Regions from separate parts of the Isoptericola sp. MSGPD8_1_ISO-PGPR-S23-394 genome, predicted to be linked through region 2. Evidence: predicted binding sites of a transcription regulator. Region 2 holds the regulator's gene; the other holds the start of a gene.
The links. The regulator HrcA, encoded in region 2, represses chaperone genes, less so after heat shock. The targets are predictions, from matches to a motif close to TTNGCACTCGNNNNNNNCGAGTGCNAA.
Positions count from the first base shown of each region.

Region 1: groL (chaperonin GroEL) is a predicted target of HrcA. The motif match lies at 1,646-1,672, and genes of this name have one in related genera.

Region 1 covers NZ_CM176517.1:675,997-679,398, reverse strand. The annotation lists gene groL (chaperonin GroEL) at 1-1,518, opposite strand, end outside; gene cspE (transcription antiterminator/RNA stability regulator CspE) at 1,859-2,062, opposite strand; gene AC3RJ8_RS03100 (LytR C-terminal domain-containing protein) at 2,189-2,905, opposite strand; gene AC3RJ8_RS03095 (DUF3263 domain-containing protein) at 2,985-3,296, opposite strand.
Region 2 covers NZ_CM176517.1:1,493,900-1,497,301, reverse strand. The annotation lists gene dnaJ (molecular chaperone DnaJ) at 1-997, opposite strand, end outside; gene hrcA (heat-inducible transcriptional repressor HrcA) at 1,047-2,078, opposite strand; gene AC3RJ8_RS06605 (hypothetical protein) at 2,348-2,560, shown strand; gene AC3RJ8_RS06600 (helix-turn-helix transcriptional regulator) at 2,557-3,402, shown strand, end outside.

The sequences.
Region 1 (3,402 bases), 820 kb from region 2:
CGCGGCGTTCTGCAGCGCGGAGCGCGTGACCTTGACCGGGTCGTTGACGCCCGCGGCGAGCAGGTCCTCGTACACACCGGTCGCGGCGTTGAGGCCGTGACCCGGGGTGAGACCGCGGACCTTCTCCGCCACGACGCCGCCCTCGAGGCCGGCGTTGATGGCGATCTGCTTCAGCGGGGCCGAGATCGCCGCGTTGACGATCTGCGCACCGATCGCCTCGTCGTCCTCGAGCTCCAGCTTGGCGAACGCGGCGGCACCGGCCTGCAGGAGCGCGACGCCACCACCGGCGACGATGCCCTCCTCGACGGCGGCCTTCGCGTTGCGCACCGCGTCCTCGATGCGGTGCTTGCGCTCCTTGAGCTCCACCTCGGTGGCCGCACCGGCCTTGATGACGGCGACGCCGCCGGCCAGCTTGGCGAGGCGCTCCTGGAGCTTCTCGCGGTCGTAGTCCGAGTCCGACTTCTCGATCTCGGAACGGATCTGCTGCACGCGACCGGCGATGAGGTCGGCGTCGCCGGTGCCCTCAACGATGGTGGTCTCGTCCTTGGTGACGACGACCTTGCGGGCCTGACCGAGCTCCTCGAGCGTGGCGTTCTCCAGCTTGAGGCCGACGGTCTCGGTGATGACCTGACCGCCGGTGAGCACGGCGATGTCCTGCAGCATGGCCTTGCGGCGGTCGCCGAAGCCCGGGGCCTTGACGGCGACGGACTTGAAGGTGCCACGGATCTTGTTCAGCACCAGGGTCGCCAGGGCCTCGCCCTCGACGTCCTCGGCGATGATCAGCAGCGAGCGACCGGACTTCATGACCTGGTCGAGCAGCGGCAGCATGTCCTTGACGTTCGAGATCTTCGACTCGACGATCAGGACGTACGGGTCCTCGAGGACGGCCTCCTGGCGCTCCGGGTCCGTCTCGAAGTAGCGGGCGAGGAAGCCCTTGTCGAAGCGCATGCCCTCGGTGAGCTCGAGCTCGAGGCCGAAGGTGTTCGACTCCTCGACGGTGATGACGCCTTCCTTGCCCACCTTGTCGAGGGCCTCGGCGATGAGCTCGCCGATGGCGAGGTCGCCGGCGGAGATCGCGGCCGTGGCGGCGATCTGCTCCTTGGTCTCGACCTCGACCGAGGCGTTGAGCAGCTGCTCGGTGACCGCCTCGACGGCCTTCTCGATGCCGCGCTTGACGGCGATCGGGTTCGCGCCGGCCGCGACGACGCGCAGGCCCTCGCGCACGAGCGCCTGGGCGAGCACGGTCGCGGTGGTGGTGCCGTCACCCGCGACGTCGTCGGTCTTCTTGGCGACCTCCTTGACGAGCTCGGCGCCGATCTTCTCGAACGCGTCCTCGAGCTCGATCTCCTTGGCGATGGAGACACCGTCGTTGGTGATCGTGGGGGCGCCCCACTTCTTGTCCAGGACGACGTTGCGGCCCTTGGGGCCGAGCGTGACCTTGACGGTGTCGGCGAGCTGGTTGAGCCCGCGCTCCATGCTCCGACGAGCTTCCTCGTCGAACGCGATGATCTTGGCCATGGGGACTGATCCTCCGCTGTGGCTGGTGGACGGTCGACCGGTGCCCGCGACGGACGACGCGCCCCCGCACCGTTCACATCACGGGCGTGGGCGTGCCTCACCTTTCGACCAAGGTTGTTCACCCCGGCTGTCACTCGACAGTCGAGAGTGCTAACCCATTATTGGCACTCTCCACCCGAGAGTGCAAGACGTTCCGCCGCCAGCGCACAGCGCTCCCCCGCCCGGGCCCGTCGACGCCCGGCGTCGGCACCCCGGACACGGCGAAGGCCGGCGCCCCCGACGCATCGCTGCGCCGTCGGACGCCGGCCCTCGCCGACGCTGCCCGTCGAGACCTCCGCGGTCAGAGCGGGCGGACCTGCTCCGCCTGCGGACCCTTCTGACCCTGGCCGACCTCGAACTCCACCTGCTGACCCTCGTCAAGGGTGCGGTACCCGTCTGCCTGGATCGAGCTGAAGTGGACGAACAGGTCCTGTCCGCCGTCGGCCGGCGTGACGAAGCCGTACCCCTTCTCGGCGTTGAACCACTTGACGGTGCCCTGAGCCATCTACTTCTCCTCATCGTTCTGGCACACGGGGCCGGTGCCCCGCAGTGGACAGGAGACTAGTGGTGAAGGTCACTCGAAGGGAAGCATCCTCGCAGGGACGTCCCCCTCCTCGGCGAGCGACGCCGGCTACTCCGCGATGTCGAGGGCCTCCTTGACGACGACGACGACGTCACCGCTGGCCAGCGGCTGCTGCGACGTCTCCTCGGCCGGGATGCCCATGATCGCGGCGACCGCCGCCGCCGTCTCCGCACGCCCCTCGGCGTACCAGACGACGTTGGTCGACTGGCCCGAGTCGCCGTCGTAGTTGTTCGCCTCGGTATTGGTGAAGCCGTGCTCCGCGAGCGCGTCGGCACCACGCCCCGCCTCGCCGCTCTCGCCGCTGTCGTCGTTCAGCACCCGCACGAGGGCGCCGGTGTCGCCGGCGGCGACGAGGGCCTCGATGTCGGCTCCCTCGTCGGTCTCCTCGTCGCTCGGCTCCTCCGACTCGTCGTCCTCGGACCCGTCGTCCCCGGCACCGTCCTCGGCGCTCTCGCCGTCCGTCGGCTCCTCACCGTCGGCCGGCTCCTCGCCCTCGGCCCCCTCGGCGTCCTCACCGCCCTCGGAGTCCTCCGGCGCAGGCGACTGCTCGGAGGCCGCGGGCGGGTTCGCCTCGGGCGTGTCCCCGCCGTCGGACAGGTAGGCGACGATGCCGACGCCGAGGCCGGCGAAGACCACGGCCACGAGCAGGAACGGCCACATCGAGCTCCACCCGCTCCGGGGCTCGCGGTGGACACCCACCGGCGCGCCCTCCGGACCGCGGACGTCGAACTCGTCGGGCGGGTACGGGTACTGGCTCTTGGTCACGCCGGACAGGGTAGCGGTTCCCCGTCGCGAGACCTACAGCCCTTGTTCAGCGTCCCGGTCAGCATCGCGCCGCCGCAGGTCAGCCGTTCGTGCCGTCGAGGCGCCGGGCCGTGCGGGCGCGCTGCCGGGTCGCCCGCATCCGGCGCAGCCGCTTGACGAGCATGGGGTCGTGCTCGAGCGCGGCGGGGGTGTCGATCAGGGCGTTGAGCACCTGGTAGTACCGCGTGGCCGACATGTCGAAGAGCTCGCGCACGGCCTGCTCCTTGGAGCCGGCGTACTTCCACCACTGCTTCTCGAAGGCGAGGATCTCGCGGTCCCGGTCGGTCAGCGCACCGGTGTCGGTGGCCGACGACGGGGCCTCCGTCGTGGTGTCGATGTCCTGGACCAGCATCTCGCTCATAGCGGCCAGTATGGGGCACCTCGGGCGCTGTCCCGGGCATCTGTCGCCGCGCGTCGCGACCCACCCGAGTTGTCAGAACCACGTGGCGACAGACAGG
Region 2 (3,402 bases):
CGTCCAGGGCCGTGGGCACCTGCACCTCGACGTGGATGTTGAGGTCGCCGCGACCGTTGCCGTGCAGGTGGCCGACGCCGAGTCCCTTGAGCGTGATGATCTGGCCGGGCTGGGTCCCCGGGCGCAGGTCGATCTCCTCGAGCCCGTCGAGGGTGTCGAGCTCGAGGACGGTGCCGAGCGCCGCCGCCGTCATGGGGACCGGCAGCGTGCAGTGCAGGTCGTCGCCGCGACGCACGAACACGTCGTGCGCCTTCTCGCGGATCTCGACGTACAGGTCGCCGGCAGGGCCGCCCCCGGGGCCGACCTCGCCCTGCGAGGTCAGCTTGATGCGGGTGCCGGTGTCGACGCCCGCCGGGACGTTGACCGTGAGGCTGCGCCGCGAGCGCACGCGGCCCTCGCCGGAGCACTCCGCGCAGGGCTCGGGGATGACGGTGCCGAAGCCCTGGCAGGCGGCGCACGGCGCCGTCGTCATGACCTGGCCCAGGAACGACCGCGCGACGCGCTGCACGTTGCCGCGGCCGTGGCAGACGTCGCAGGTGCGCACGTCGGTGCCGGGCCGGCAGCCGTTGCCGCTGCAGGTGCCGCACACCACGGCGGTGTCGACCTGCAGCTCGCGCTTGACACCGAACGTCGCCTCGACGAGGTCGATGTCCATGCGCACCAGCGCGTCCTGCCCACGCCGGGCGCGGGGCACCGGGCCGGAGGCCTGGCCGCCGCCGAAGAACGTCTCGAAGATGTCCTGGAAGCCGAAGCCCTGGCCGAAGCCGCCGCCCGCTCCCCCGCCCGGGGCGGTCGGGTCGACACCGAGGTCGTACTGCTCGCGCTTCTCGCGGTTGGACAGCACCTCGTAGGCGCGGGCGACGTCCTTGAACTTCTCCTCGCCGTCGGCGCCCGCGACGTCCGGGTGCAGCTCGCGGGCGAGCTTGCGGTAGGCCTTCTTGATCTGCTCGGGCGAGGCATCGCGCTCGACGCCCAGGATCTCGTAGTAGTCGGTCACAGCTCTCTCTTCGGTGACGTACGCAGTCTGGTCAGGGGACCCGCGCGGCTCAGCTCGGCAGCACGCGGGAGAGGTAGCGGGCCACGGCGTGCACGGAGGCGATCGTGCCGGGGTAGTCCATGCGGGTGGGACCGATCGAGCCCAGGGTCGCCACGGGGTCGCCGCCCGAACCGTAGTCCGAGACGACGACCGAGGCCTCCGTGAGCCCGTCGAGGCGGTTCTCGTGACCGATGCGCACCCCGACGCCGTCGGTCGACATCTCGGTGAGCAGCCCGAGCAGGATCACCTGTTCCTCGAGCGCCTCGAGGACGGGGCTCAGCCCCTGCTCGAACGTGGACTCGGAGCGCGCGAGGTTGGCGGTGCCCGCCAGGACGATCCGCTCCTCGCTCTCCTGGCCGAGGGTGTCCACGACCAGGTCGGCCACGACGCCGGCGACGCCGGCCACGGCCGGGCCGACGGCCTCCACCACCGCGGTCAGGGCCACCGGCAGCTCCGCGAGCCGTTTGCCGGCCGCGGCGGCGTTGAGGCGAGCACGCAGCTCGGCGAGCGTGGCCTCGTCGAGCGCCGTCCTGCCGTCGCTGGTCACGGGCACCTCGCAGAACCGCTGCTCGACCCGGCCGGTGTCGGTGATGACGACCACCAGCAGGCGGTCGTCGGCCACCGGCACGAGCTCCAGGTGGCGCAGCCCCGACCGCCGCAACGACGGGTACTGCACCACGGCGACCTGTCCGGTGAGCTGGGCGATCAGTCGCCCGGCACGGACGAGGACGTCGTCCAGGTCCACCGCCTCGGACAGGAACGTCTCGATGGCCCGCTTCTGGGGAACGGTCAGCGGACGCACCTCGGCGAGCCGGTCGACGAAGAGCCGGTAGCCGGCGTCGGTGGGCACCCGCCCGGCCGACGTGTGCGGCTGGGCGATGTAGCCCTCCTCCTCCAGCGCGGCCATGTCGTTGCGGATGGTGGCGGGCGAGACGCCCAACCGGTGACGCTCCGTCAGCACGCGCGAGCCCACGGGCTCGCGCGTGGTGACGTAGTCCTCCACGATGGCGCGCAGCACCTCGAGCCGACGTTCCTCGCTCACTCCTGCGCCTCCCTCCGTCGAGCACCCGCGGCGCCCCGGTGACTGACCACTCCCGATGACTTAGCACTCTCGATCGCTGAGTGCCATCCTACGCGTCCCCGCCGACAGCACCGCAGCCCGTCCGCGTGGCTGAGGTACCTCAGGCACGCCCCGGCGGCCCGACCTGCCCGAGAACCGGGCACCTGCCCGATCCGCGCGCCTGCCTCAGCGGACGAGAGTGGATCGCGACGGGCCGCCCGGGCCCGTCGGAGCCGTCCAGGGAGGCCACCATGCACCTCGAACACCTCACCGAGCACCGGCTGCGCGAGGCGGAGCTGGTCCGACGCGTCGAGCAGGCACGGCAAGTCCGCGAGCGCCGCGCCACCCGGCAGCCCGAGCCCGCCCCGGCCACGGAGCCGGAGCCGGGGTCCGGCCGGCCGGACAGAGGCCGCCCGACGGCGCGGCGCCACCGCCCTGCCCTGCTGCGGCGTCGTCCGGCGTGAGCACGAGCGCGGCGGCGGAGAAGCACGACCAGCCGGCCTCCTGGCACGATGTCCGTGTGCCCCTCGATCCGTCCCCGCTCGTCGGCCGTACCGACCAGCTCGCCACCCTCCGCGGCGCCCTGGCAGCGGCACGTCAGGGCTCCGGCGGCACCGTGCTGCTGGCCGGCGAGGCCGGGATCGGCAAGACACGACTCTTGACCGAGCTGCTCGCCACCGCACCGCCGGACGTGCTCGTGACCCGCGGCCAGTGCGCCGGCTCCGGGTCCGGCCCCGTGCCGTACGCGGGCGTCGAGGGCGTGCTGCGCGACGTCGTCGCCGCCCTGGGCCGTGCCGACGCGCTCGCCGCGGCCGGTCCCGCGGCCGACGCCCTCGGCGTGATCATGCCGGGCCTCGTCGACGTCCGCCGCGACATCGACGGCGGGCGGGCACCGGACGTGCTCACCGAGCTCCTCACCACGCTGGCCGGCGAGCGTCCCGTCCTCGTCGTCCTCGAGGACATGCACTGGTCCGACGACGTCACCCGCGCGGTCGTGTCCCGGCTCGCCCGCGCAGCCGCCACCACCCCCCTGTACCTCGTGGCCACCTATCGCAGCGACGACGTCGACCGTCGTCACCCGTTGCGCACCACCGTCGGCGAGCTCGACCGCGCCCGCCTCGTCACCCGCGTGGAGGTGCCGCGCCTGGACGCCGGGCAGGTCGCCGCGCTCGTCCGGTCGGTGCTCGACGACGCCGGCACGGAGGCGCTCGACGCGAGCGGTCTGGCCGACCTGGTGGAACGCTCCGAGGGCGTCCCGTTCTACGTCGAGGAGCTCGCGAGCTGCGTCGACGAGTCGATGCCGGAC